DNA from 2 places in the Streptomyces sp. NPDC094147 genome. Region 2 is predicted to be linked to the other one. Evidence: riboswitches for the same ligand, from Rfam matches in the RefSeq annotation. Region 2 holds a riboswitch; the other holds the start of a gene.
The links. Region 2 has a riboswitch for S-adenosylmethionine ahead of thrC (threonine synthase). Riboswitches for the same ligand answer to the same signal wherever they lie in the genome.

Region 1 (6,439 bases), on a different contig from region 2:
GGAGGGCGGCGGCTCCGACCTGCGAGGCGGGCACGTCGTGGCCGAGGTCCGGGCGGGCGGAGGAGCGGTTGGCGCGGGCGTCGTCGGCCGCGAGCGACGCCTTCTCCTGCGCGGTCAGCGAGTTGAGCAGGCTCTGCGCGTCGCTGAGCTTGCCCTGGACTTCCTGCTTCTTGTCGCCGAGCACCTTGCGGGTGTCGGCGAGCTCCTTCAGCTTGTCCTGGGCCTCCTTGCGCTCCTGTGCGAGGGAGCGCTGCTTGCCCTGCATCTTCTGGAGCGCCTCGGTCTGAGTGGCACTCAGCTGCTGGAGCGAGGAGGCCTTGTCCAGGAAGTCGTCCGGGTTGGAGGAGAGGAAGAGCGCGAGCGAGGGGTCGATGCCGCCGGAGCGGTACTGCGCCGAGGCCATCGAACCGAGGCCGCTGCGGAGCGTGTTGAGCTCCTGCTGGCCGCGGGCGACCTTGTCCTGGATCTGGCCGACCTGCTTCTCCAGCTGGCTCTGCTTCTCCTTGGCGTTGTTGAACGCCTCGGTCGCCTGCTCGGCCTCCGCGTAGAGCTTGTCGACCTTGCTCTTGACCTCGTCCTTGGAAGGCTTGGGGTCCGCGTGGGCGGCCTGCGAGGTGATGGCGACGACAGCGGCGGCGGTCGCGGAGAGCACGGTCACGCGGGTGCGGCTCGCGGGCTTGGGTCGACGGTGGGACGCCACGAAGGCGAGCTCCTTCTTCCTCAGCCGCCGAACACTGCTGACTCGGCGGGACCCTCACGGCCACCCCGGACGAGTGATCAACCGCATGAAGGTACGAGGCCCGACCCTAGTGACCATCCTGTGATCAGTTCAAATCCTGACGGCAAAAAAATCGGTCACCGAGAGGATTCTTTACTGTCATCGCACGCGTAGTAGTTGGCACTTGACGGAGTGCTCGACAGCGATCACCCGAATTCGGGCATTGAACACAGGAGTTAACAGAACGGCTAGAACAGCCAGAACGCCCGGAATGCGTCAGACCCGCGAAAGACGCTTCAGGAGCAGCAGGGAGGCGACCGGGCGCGCGCCCGCCTTCGCGACGCCGTCGGCGACTTCCTTGTCCGTCGAGACGACCACCACGGGCCGCCCCGAGGGCTCGGCGCGCACCAGCTGACGGATCAGCTCGTCCGCGGTCACCCCGGGCTTGGAGAACAGCACCCGGACGCCCCTGGGCGGTGCGAGCAGCACCGGAGCCGCCAGTTCCGCGCCGTCGAAGACGCAGGTGACCTCGGCGCCCGTCTGGGCGGCGAGCACCGAGAGCCCGCCGAGCAGCCGCAGCCGCTGCTTCTCCAACGGCATCGTGGGATAGCCGGTCTTGGTGACGTTGTAGCCGTCCACGACCAGATGCACCTGGGGCAGCGCGAGGAGTTGGTCGAGCAGCGCCGGGTCGGTCTCGGAGAGCGCGCGGGCCGCGATGTCCTTGGGCGTCATGGTGCCCGGCGCGACCGCGTCCACCGTGTCGGCGGGGCGCACCGAGGCGGGCGGCAGGGCGAGTTCGCGCCGCAGGCCCTGGGCGCTCTCCAGGACGGTGTCGAGCAGCAGCCGCAGCCGCATGTCCTCGACGGAGCGCCCCTCGCGCACCGCGCGCCGGCTCGCCTCAAGGCCCGACTCGGCCTCGCCGAGCCGCGTCTTGAGCCGCCGGGTCTCGCTCTCGGCGGCGGCCACCCGGGCGGCCGCCTCGCCCCTGATGCCGTCGATCTCGGAGGTGGTCTTGCGCAGGGCGGCCTCGCCGCGCTTCACATCGCTCAGGGCGCTGCGCAGCTTGCGCTGGAGCGTTTCGGCTTCCTTGCGCGCCGCGATCAGTTCCGTCCGCAGTTGTTCGCTATCCGACTTGATCTGGGCGCGGGCTTCGGCGAGTTCCTCGCGCAGCCGGTCCAGTTCGCGCCGGCCCTCCTCGTCGGCCCGCTCGGCGTCCGCCCGCTGGGCCTCCTCGCCGGCCGCGGCGACCAGCTTCACCCAGCCGGTGGGGCGCAGCACATAGGCGGCGGCCGCCACGTCCACGGGGTCGGCGGCCGCGGGCGGCGAGCCCGCCTCGACGGCCCCCGCGAGCTCCGGCTGGGACTCCTTGAGCCGCTCGCCGATCCGCTGCCGGAACACCGGGTCGCTCTCCAGGGCGGCGGCCATCGCGTTGCCGGCGAACTTGGCGCGCCGGGTCGGGGTGAAACGGGCGTACTGCCGCAATTGTCCGGGCAGTTCGGCGACGGTCAGGCCGCCGAACGCCTCCGAGACGAAGGCGACGACCCGGCGCCGCACGCCCTCGGGCAGCGGGCGGTCGAGCACCTCGGCGGGGCCGTCACCGGCCGAAGCGGCCGGTTCAGCACCGCTTGCACGCTCCACAATCCGTCACCCCAACTGTCATCCGTACCGCTTCCGGAGCACTCCTCAGGAAGCGCTCGCCGAGTCGGTGCCCGGCCGGTCCACCAGCTCGATCCGGTCCACCGCGTTGCACCACCGGCAGCGAACCGACTCGATGGTCTCACTGACCACCTCGCGTTCCTCCACCTTGGGCTCTCCGGCAAGGTCCAGATGGACGTACTCGACCACTTTCGACGAGCGGGTGACATCGAAACGGGTGAGGTTTCCGCAGAGCGTGCAGCGCCACCGGGTGTCGGCGGTCGGCTGGGGAACGGTGGTCATGTGGTGCCGTCCTCTTTCCACTTCCATGGTCCAGGATCTCGCGGTGCGCCGTCGAACTGCGGGAGTATTGCCCGTAACCCTACGGCCTACCCGTCGACCGCCGACACGGCGAGGCGGTCTGTACCGATAGCCCCTTTTGGGCCATTCTCTCCCCATGGTCAAGTGGCGGGGAGCGGTGATCCTCAGGGGTGCGGTGCGGGGACCGACCGTGACGTACGGGCTGATCACCGCCTGCTGTCTGCTCTTCGCGGTCAGCCCGGCCTCCGGTCTGAACCCGGGCCACGGAACCGGCGACGCGATCCTCAGCGCCCAGAGCGACTACTTCGCCCGCTGGGGCGTCATCCCCGGCCAACTCCTCGCGGGCCGGCCGCGCACCCTGCTCACCCCGCTCACCGCCCTGTTCGTGCACGGCAGCTGGCTGCATCTGCTCGGCAACATGCTGTTCCTGTACGTCTTCGGCGCGATGACCGAGGAACGCATGGGCCCGGTGGAGTTCGCCCTGTTCTATCTGGGCAGCGGCTATCTCGCCCTGTTCGCGTACGCGGCGGCCCACTCGGGCTCGGAGCAGACCCTGGTGGGGGCGTCCGGGGCCATCTCGGCCGTGCTCGGCGCCTTCCTCTGCCTCTTCCCCCGGGCCCGGGTGACCAGCATCTTCCCGTTCCTGCTGTTCCTGCCGCTGCGTTTTCCCGCCTGGATGGTCCTCGTCTTCTGGTTCGCCCTGCAGTGGCTGGCGATCCGCAGCGCCTCGGCCGGGCCCGGGGTGGCCTACCTCGCGCACCTCGTCGGCTTCGGCCTCGGCTTCGTCTACGCGTGGGCCCGTTTCCGCCGGACGGATAGAGTGAAACGCCGAAGGCCCGTGAAGCCCGCGGGTGCGGCCGCCACCGAGGGAGAAAGCCAGCCGTGATCACCGCGATCGTGCTCATCAAGACCAGCGTGGACCGGATTCCCGAGATCGCGGAATCGATCGCGGCGCTCGAAAGCGTCAGCGAGGTGTACTCGGTGACGGGTACCTACGACCTGATCGCGCTGGTCAGGGTGGCCCGCCACGACGACCTGGCGGACATCATCCCCGGCAGCATCAGCAAGATCCCGGGCGTCGAGGCCACGGACACGCATGTGGCGTTCCGTACGTACTCGCAGCACGACCTGGAAGCCGCGTTCGCCATCGGCCTGGACTCGTAAGCCCCCCTGCCCGGGGGGGCAGCCGAGATCAAGCCCCTCCGGCGCTTGAGGAGCGGGGTCCGGTGCGGAGCCCCCAGTAGGCGTGGCCCGGCGCTACACCGCCGGGACGCAGCGGCCGCCCTCCGTGCGGTACTGCCACTTCGCGCCCTGGGTGACCAGTTCCCGTACCGCCCCCACGAACCGGTCCACGTGCTCGTCCGGCGTCCCCGCGCCGAAGCTCACCCGGATCGCGTTCAGGGAGAGCTCGCCCGGCTCGGCCTCCGGGGCGCCGCACTCGCCCGGGTCCTGCGGGTCGCTCCCGAGCAGCGTGCGCACCAGCGGGTGGGCGCAGAAGAGCCCGTCCCGCACGCCGATCCCGTACTCCGCCGAGAGCGCCGCCGCGAAGTGCGAGCTGTTCCAGCCCTCGACGACGAACGAGATGACGCCGACCCGGGGCGCGTCGTCGCCGAAGAGCGAGAGGATCTTGACCTCCGGCACCGCGGCGAGCCCCTCGCGCACCTTCGCGATCAGGTGCCGCTCGCGCTCGACCAGCGAGTCGAAGCCCGCCTCGGTGAGCGCCTTGCAGGCGGAGGCGATGGAGTACACCCCGATGACGTTGGGCGAACCGGCCTCGTGGCGCGCGGCCGTCGTGTGCCACTCCACGTCCACGCCGCCGTCGGTGCGCCGCGCGACCTTCTTCGACGCACCGCCGCCCGCGAGGTACGGCTCGGAGTCCTGGAGCCAGTCCGCGCGGCCCGCGAGCACGCCCGAGCCGAACGGCGCGTACAGCTTGTGCCCGGAGAAGGCGATCCAGTCGACGTCCAACTCCCGTACGGAGACGGGGTGGTGGGGCGCGAGCTGGGCGGCGTCGAGCACGATGCGGGCGCCGTGCGCGTGTGCCGCGGCAGCCAGTTCCCGCACCGGCCACAGCTCACCGGTGACGTTGGACGCGCCGGTGACGCAGACCAGCGCGGGGCCGTAGGGGTCGCGGTCGGCCAGCGCGCGCTCAAGGGTCTCGACCGCCTGGTGCGGGCTGCGCGGCGCGTTGAGGCAGGTGACCCGGGCGTCCCGCCAGGGCAGCAGCGAGGCGTGGTGCTCGGTCTCGAAGACGAAGACCTGGCAGTTCGCCGGGACGGCCTGGGCGAGCAGGTTCAGCGAGTCCGTGGTGGAGCGGGTGAAGACGACCTGGTCGCCGGGGCGGCAGTCGAGGAACTCCGCCACCGCCGCCCGGCTGTTCTCGAACAGGTCGGTGGAGAGCTGCGAGAGGTAGCCGGCCCCCCGGTGCACGCTGCCGTAGTACGGGGCGTACGCGGCGACGTCGTCCCAGACCCGCTGCAGCGCGGGCGCGCTCGCCGCGTAGTCGAGGGCGGCGTAGGTCACCTCGCCGCCGGTGACCAGCGGCACGGTGACATCGCGGCCGAGCACCGGCAGCGGCGCGGCACAGCAGGGGTCGGCGGACTCGTCGGTGACGGAAGCGGCGGCGGAGACGGCGGTGGCGGGGCGTGCGGACATGGCGGTATCTCCCGGCAGGAAAAGGCGAGTTGACTTCGGATCCCGGGTGCGACGGCGTGCCCCGGCCTCGATCGAGGGGGGTCGACTGCCTTTCCGCGTACGGGTGTTGACCTCGAACACGCAGCCCGGAGAAGGGCGGCGTGGAGGGTGGTGAAGAAAGGGGCGGTACGCCCTATCGCATTCGCTTGCTCACGAGACTGCTCCCTTGAGGACCAGGACCCCAGGGCTGTGACATCCGATGATGTCCAGGGGTCCGCGCTTGCCGTAGGCCTTGCTGCCTACGACCTGGTCTTCACCCGGGGCACCCCGCCACGGACGGAGGGTTGCCGGACAGCGAGCCGGGGCCTAAATCGCTGTCACTCATGACCTTGAAAAGCATCCTGCCACACGTCGCGACGTACGCAAGGCGCAGTCCGCGATCCGGACTGCGCCCTGCGTCACATCACGTACGGTTCAGGCGTTGCTGGCCGCGACCCAGCGCTCCAGGGCGGCGCGGGCGGCCCCGGAGTCGATGGCCTCGGCGGCCCTGGCCATCGCGGCGCCGATCTGCCCGGCGAGCGGCCCTTCGCCCGGTTCGAGGGCGACCAGCGCGGCCGCCGAGTTCAGCAGCACCGCGTCCCGCACCGGCCCGCTCTCGCCCGTGAGCAGCCGGCGGACGACCTCCGCGTTGTACGAGGGGTCCCCGCCGCGCAGTGCCTCGATGGGCACGAGCTCGATGCCGACGTCGCGCGGGTCGAAGCTCTGCTCGCGGACGGCGCCGTCGCGCACCACCCACACCCGCGAGGTGGCGGTGGTGGTGAGCTCGTCGAGGCCGTCGTCACCGCGGAAGACCAGCGCGGACGAGCCGCGCTCGGCGAGCACGCCCGCCACGATGGGCGCCATCCGCGCGTCGGCGACACCGGTCGCCTGGGCGCGTACCCTCGCCGGATTGGTGAGCGGGCCCAGCACGTTGAACGTGGTGCGGATGCCCAACTCCTTGCGGGCGGCGGCCACGTACCGCAGCGCGGGATGGAACTTCACCGCGAAGCACATGGTGATCCCGGCCTCCTCGGCCACCTCCACCACCCGCTTCGGCGACAGGTTCAGATTGACGCCGAGCTTCTCCAGGAC
Region 2 (6,439 bases):
GGGATCCCGGCCGGGACGTCGACCGTGTAGTCCACCGAGCACTGGGAGCCGCAGTCGCCGAGCACCAGAACGCCGTTCTCCACGCGGTACGTCGAGCCCTCCGGCTTCGTACCGCGGTACGAGACCTCACGGTGCAGGGACACCTTGGCGAGGCGCTTCTTGCCCCGGAGCCGTACGCCCCCGGACTCGGTGTCGATGCGTACCGAGGTGATCTTCTGCGAGACCGTGCTGTCGTCCTTGAACACCTTGTCGTTCAGCGTGTCGTTCAGCGTGTCGCACGCGCCCAGCGCGCCGACCGCGAGCGCGGTGACGGTCACGGCCGCGAGCGAGCGGAGACGCAGCTGTGTGGTGGTCATGAAAGTCCCCCGGGTGGGTGCCAGTTGGGGCGGTTCGGGATGCCGCCGTTGATCACCAACGTAACCGGGTCCGAAGGTCTCCCGCCATGAAGCCAGCACCCGTATCGCCCTTCGGCTTTTCAGTACCCCCTGGGTACTGAAAAGCCGAAGGGCGGCATCCCCTTGCTGGGGATACCGCCCTCGGCGTACAGCTTCGTACCGCTTGATGAACTACCGATCCCTCGTGTGGGGGATCAGAAGTCCATGTCACCGCCCGGCATGCCGCCCGGAGCGGCCGCGGAGGCCTTCTCCGGCTTGTCGGCGATGACGGCCTCGGTGGTGAGGAAGAGCGCCGCGATGGAGGCGGCGTTCTGCAGCGCGGAGCGCGTGACCTTCGCCGGGTCGATGATGCCCTCGGCGATCATGTCGACGTACTCGCCCGTGGCGGCGTTCAGACCGTGGCCGACGGCCAGGTTGCGCACCTTCTCCACGACGACGCCGCCCTCAAGACCACCGTTGACGGCGATCTGCTTCAGCGGGGCCTCCAGGGCCAGGCGCACGGCGTTGGCGCCGGTCGCCTCGTCACCCTCCAGGTCCAGCTTCTCGAAGACCGCGGAGGCCTGGAGCAGGGCCACGCCACCACCGGCGACGATGCCCTCCTCGACGGCCGCCTTCGCGTTGCGAACGGCGTCCTCGATGCGGTGCTTGCGCTCCTTGAGCTCGACCTCGGTCGCGGCACCGGCCTTGATGACCGCAACACCGCCGGCGAGCTTCGCCAGGCGCTCCTGCAGCTTCTCGCGGTCGTAGTCCGAGTCGCTGTTCTCGATCTCGGCGCGGATCTGGTTGACGCGGCCCTGGACCTGCTCGCTGTCACCGGCACCGTCGACGATCGTCGTCTCGTCCTTGGTGATGACGACCTTGCGGGCGCGGCCGAGCAGGTCGAGACCGGCGTTCTCCAGCTTGAGGCCGACCTCCTCGGAGATGACCGTGCCGCCCGTGAGGATGGCGATGTCACCGAGCATGGCCTTGCGGCGGTCGCCGAAGCCCGGGGCCTTGACGGCGACGGACTTGAAGGTGCCGCGGATCTTGTTGACGACCAGGGTCGACAGCGCCTCGCCCTCGACGTCCTCGGCGATGATCAGCAGCGGCTTGCCCGACTGCATGACCTTCTCCAGGAGCGGGAGCAGGTCCTTCACCGAGGAGATCTTGGAGTTGACGATCAGGATGTACGGGTCATCCAGGGCCGCCTCCATGCGCTCCATGTCGGTCGCGAAGTACGCCGAGATGTAGCCCTTGTCGAAGCGCATGCCCTCGGTGAGCTCAAGCTCAAGACCGAAGGTCTGCGACTCCTCGACGGTGATGACGCCTTCCTTGCCGACCTTGTCCATCGCCTCGGCGATGAGCTCGCCGATCTGGGTGTCGGCGGCGGAGATGGAGGCGGTGGAGGCGATCTGCTCCTTGGTCTCCACGTCCTTGGCCTGCTCAAGCAGAGCAGCGGAGACGGCCTCGACGGCCTTCTCGATGCCGCGCTTCAGGGCCATCGGGTTGGCGCCGGCGGCCACGTTGCGCAGACCCTCGCGCACCAGGGCCTGGGCCAGGACGGTCGCGGTGGTCGTACCGTCACCGGCGACGTCGTCCGTCTTCTTGGCGACTTCCTTGACCAGCTCGGCGCCGATCTTCTCAAACGGGTCCTCGAGCTCGATCTCCTTGGCGATGGAAACACCATCGTTGGTGATCGTGGGGGCGCCCCACTTCTTCTCGAGGACGACGTTGCGGCCCTTGGGGCCAAGGGTGACCTTGACGGCGTCGGCGAGCTGGTTCATCCCGCGCTCGAGACCGCGCCGTGCCTCCTCGTCGAACGCGATGATCTTGGCCATGTGAAGTGGTCCTCCCGGACAGGGGTGGCGTTCTTCGTGGACCGCGCCGGTGCCCGCGACGGACGGCCTGCAGCCCTTGTGGTTCCTTGCCCCACCCGGCCTGCGGGCCTCACTGACCCGATCCAAGTTCTGTCACTCTCACTGGGAGAGTGCTAACGCCAATGATTAGCACTCGACCCCTGCGAGTGCAAGCGAGTCTCTTGAACCGGGGCCCTCCACTACGCCCCCTTGGCGGCGCGCCCGGCACCGGCGGGGGCTCCGCCCCCCACACCCCGGCTCCTCAAACGCCGGAGGGGCTTCCCGGTAATACGGCTGCGGACCGTGCGTGGTTGCTCGCGCAGTTCCCCGCGCCCCCAAGGGGCACTGTCCGGCGCCCTGTGCAGACATCCCAAGCCCGTCCGGCGATTGAGGACGAGCGCCGTTCAGGCGCGAACGGGGTCTGGGGCGGAGCCCCAGTGGCCACCGGGGCCCGCCACCGGGGGGACGGAGGAACGCGTGAAGGGGGCCACCCTTTCGGGAGCCCCCTTCATGCGTGAGTGCGTCGGTGGTCGATCGCGCCGAGATCAGACGGCGAGCTTGACCATGTCCGCCTGCGGACCCTTCTGGCCCTGCGAGATCTCGAACTCGACTCGCTGACCTTCTTCAAGGGTGCGGTAGCCGTCCATCTGGATCGCGCTGTAGTGGACGAAAACATCCGCACCACCGTCGACCGCGATGAAGCCGTACCCCTTCTCCGCGTTGAACCACTTGACGGTGCCCTGAGCCATGCCTAACTCCCCTATTACTGGCCCTTGCACGGGACCGCACTTCGCGGACCCGGGTCAGACCTCCACCCTCCGACAGGAGAGGGTGTGCGCCGGAACGCGTCGACCGCGGCTGAATGTATCTGCCCAACTGCCCTCTGCAACAGGTCAATCGGACGAGAATTCCGGGCACACTCGGGGCGCGGAATGCCATGAATTCAACATTCCGGGGCAAGTCGGGCCGGGCAAAGTGCACTTAAGGAGCAAATGGCTCGCACACTTTGACCCCATGTTGTCGCGTTCTCATATGCACTTGGCACACACGGCGAGGGGGCTTTCCCAACTGTACCGCGCTCAACCATGCAGAATTGCCCCCTCCGCTTCTCGTGCGGAGAGGGCAATTCGGGGAAACCGCGCGGCGGATCAGCCTCCGGCGACGGCCGGGATGATCGAGACTCCGGCGCCCTCGGGCGTGGCCGTCTCAAGGCCCTGCTCGAAGCGCACGTCGTCGTCGTTGACGTACACGTTGACGAAGCGGCGCAGCTTGCCCTGGTCGTCCAGGACGCGCGCGGCGATCCCGGTGTGGTTCTTCTCCAGGTCGGCGATGACCTCGGCGAGGGTCGCGCCCTCGGCGGCGACCTCGGCCCGACCGCCGGTGTAGGTGCGGAGAATCGTGGGGATGCGGACGTTCACGCTCATGGTCGGTACTCCTAGTCGTTCGGCAGTGGCTCAGTGGGCGAGGCCCGCGGCGCGGAACGCGTCCAGGCTCGGGCGGATCGTCGCCGTCGGGCCGGTGGTCGGGGCCACCGCGTCGAGGGTCTTGAGGCCGTCACCCGTGTTGAGAACGACCGTGGTGAGCGAAGGGTCGAGCAGACCGGCCTCGATCAGCTTCCGGGTGACGCCGACCGTCACCCCGCCCGCCGTCTCCGCGAAGATGCCCTCGGTGCGGGCCAGCAGCTTGATGGCGTCGACGATCTGCTCGTCATTGACATCCTCCACCGCGCCGCCGGTGCGGCGGGCGATGTCCAGGACGTACGGGCCGTCCGCCGGGTTGCCGATCGCCAGGGACTTGGCGATGGTGTCGGGCTTCTGCGGGCGTACCACGTCGTGGCCGGCCTTGAAGGCGGTCGACACCGGGGAGCAGCCCTCGGCCTGCGCGCCGAAGATCTTGTACGGCTTGTCCTCGACCAGGCCGAGCTTGATGAGCTCCTGAAGTCCCTTGTCGATCTTGGTGAGTTGGGAGCCGGAGGCGATCGGGATGACCAGCTGGTCGGGCAGCCGCCAGCCGAGCTGCTCGCAGATCTCGTACGCCAGCGTCTTGGAACCCTCGCCGTAGTACGGGCGCAGGTTGACGTTGACGAAGCCCCAGCCCTCGCCGAGCGGGTCGCCGATGAGCTCCGAGCAGAAGCGGTTCACGTCGTCGTAGTTGCCCTCGATGCCGACGAGCTCGCCGCCGTACACCGCGGCCATGACGACCTTGCCCTGCTCCAGGTCGTGCGGGATGAACACGCAGGAGCGGAATCCGGCCCGCGCGGCGGCGGCGCCGACCGCGCCCGCGAGGTTTCCGGTGGAGGAGCAGGAGAGCGTGGTGAAGCCGAAGGCGCGGGCGGCCTCCAGGGCCTGGGCGACGACGCGGTCCTTGAAGGAGTGCGTCGGGTTGCCGGAGTCGTCCTTGACGAACAGCCTGCCGGGCTCGACGCCCAGCTCGCGCGCCAGGTTGTCGGCCTTGACGAGCTTGGTGAAGCCGGGGTTCAGGTTCGGCTTGTCGGCGACGTCGGCGGGGACGGGCAGCAGCGGGGCGTAGCGCCAGATGTTCTCGGGGCCGGCCTCGATCCGCTTGCGCAGCGCCTCGGGGTCGCCGAGCGGCAGGTCATAAGCCACTTCGAGCGGTCCGAAACACAGCTCGCAGGCGAAGATCGGGCCGAGTTCGAAACGCTGGCCGCACTCGCGGCAGGAAAGCCCGGACGCCGGACCGAGATCGACAGAGGTGCGGCTTTCAACAGTCTGTGCAGACATGGAGGGGAGGCCCTTTCTCCTCATCTTCCTCATGGCGAACCTCGCCATGAGACGGATTTGGCACCTTCCCTAGCCGGGGGCCTCGCGCATGACTGGCGAGAACCGACTGGAGGGTTGCCGGGGCTTCAACGGGCCGTTTCCCTCTGCCCCTCTGGATGAGCGGTATTCGATTGTCAGCGTGGTGACGACCCCCGACATGCGACGGTCATCCGCGTTGCTCAAGACTGTAACCGAAGCCCTGGACGGTTGAGACAGCCGTCCGAACCGCGAGATGGATCACACAAGGAGGCCGGGGACCGTGCTGGAAGAGGTGGAACGCTGGCTGAGCAGGCGTTCCTGGTCCGCGGCCGAGCGGCCGCTGGACCGGATCATGGCCGCGAAGCACAAGGGCGGAGCCACCGTCAGCGTCGTCCTGCCCGCACTTGACGAGGAGGCCACGGTCGGCGCCATCGTGACCGCGATCCGGGACACGCTGATGACCGGCGGGACGCGCCTGGTGGACGAGCTGGTGGTCATCGACTCCGGCTCCACCGACCGCACCGCCGAGGTCGCGGCGGCGGCCGGCGCGCGTGTCGTGCACCGGGACGCGATCCTGCCGCGGATACCGGCGCTGCCCGGCAAGGGCGAGGTGCTGTGGCGCTCGCTGCTCGTGACCAGCGGCGACATCGTGTGCTTCGTCGACGCCGACCTGAAGGACTTCGACCCGGTGTTCGTGTCGGGGATCGTCGGGCCGCTCCTCACCGACCCGGACGTGGACTTCGTCAAGGCGATGTACGACCGCCCGCTCGGCGAGGCCGCGGGCCAGGGCGGCCGGGTCACCGAGCTGGTGGCGCGCCCGCTGCTCAACCTCCACTGGCCCCAACTGGCCGGATTCGTCCAGCCGTTGGGCGGCGAGTACGCGGCCAGGCGCTCGCTCCTGGAGCGGCTGCCGTTCCCCGTCGGGTACGGAGTGGAGCTCGCCCTGCTGGTCGACGCGCTGCACACGGTGGGCCTCGACGCGCTGGCCCAGGTCGACGTCGGTGTGCGCAAGCACCGCCACCAGGACGGGCAGGCGCTCGGCCGGATGGCCGCCGCGATCTACCGCACCGCCCAGCTCCGGCTGTCCCGGGGCCATCTCGTACGCCCCGAGCTGACCCAGTTCGAGCGGGGCGAGCACGGCTTCGTACCGCGCACCTACGCCGTGGACACCGAGGAGCGGCCGCCGATGCGGGACATCGAGGAGTACCCGCTCCACCGCGCCGCGTAGGGGCCGGAAGGACGGCCGGATCCCGCCCCCCGGGCCGGGCGTACGCGTGTTTGGGCGATTGCGGGGCGGGCTAGGTTCCGCTCATGGTCTCCGCGCACACCACCCCCAAGGTCCAGGTACTCGTCGCGTCCAATCGCGGCCCCGTTTCGTACGTCCTGAAGGAGGACGGCTCGCTGGAGTCCAAGCGGGGCGGGGGCGGGCTCGTCTCCGGGCTCAGCGCGA

Region 1: linked by a shared signal. The riboswitch ahead of ACIQ8J_RS01830 (aminotransferase class V-fold PLP-dependent enzyme) and the one ahead of thrC (threonine synthase) in region 2 are both predicted to bind S-adenosylmethionine.

The regions. Positions count from the first base shown of each region.
Region 1 covers NZ_JBIWHT010000001.1:390,298-396,736, forward strand. Annotated here, with positions in the region: gene ACIQ8J_RS01805 (NlpC/P60 family protein) at 1-700, opposite strand, end outside; gene ACIQ8J_RS01810 (NYN domain-containing protein) at 995-2,356, opposite strand; gene ACIQ8J_RS01815 (hypothetical protein) at 2,402-2,656, opposite strand; gene ACIQ8J_RS01820 (rhomboid family intramembrane serine protease) at 2,811-3,560, shown strand; gene ACIQ8J_RS01825 (Lrp/AsnC family transcriptional regulator) at 3,557-3,838, shown strand; gene ACIQ8J_RS01830 (aminotransferase class V-fold PLP-dependent enzyme) at 3,932-5,329, opposite strand; SAM riboswitch class IV at 5,580-5,697, opposite strand; gene trpD (anthranilate phosphoribosyltransferase) at 5,783-6,439, opposite strand, start outside.
Region 2 covers NZ_JBIWHT010000019.1:15,168-21,606, forward strand. Annotated here, with positions in the region: gene ACIQ8J_RS24625 (DUF4097 family beta strand repeat-containing protein) at 1-356, opposite strand, end outside; gene groL (chaperonin GroEL) at 590-2,212, opposite strand; gene ACIQ8J_RS24635 (cold-shock protein) at 2,776-2,979, opposite strand; gene ACIQ8J_RS24640 (MoaD/ThiS family protein) at 3,379-3,654, opposite strand; gene thrC (threonine synthase) at 3,685-4,971, opposite strand; SAM riboswitch class I at 4,989-5,133, opposite strand; gene ACIQ8J_RS24650 (glucosyl-3-phosphoglycerate synthase) at 5,270-6,217, shown strand; gene ACIQ8J_RS24655 (trehalose-6-phosphate synthase) at 6,301-6,439, shown strand, end outside.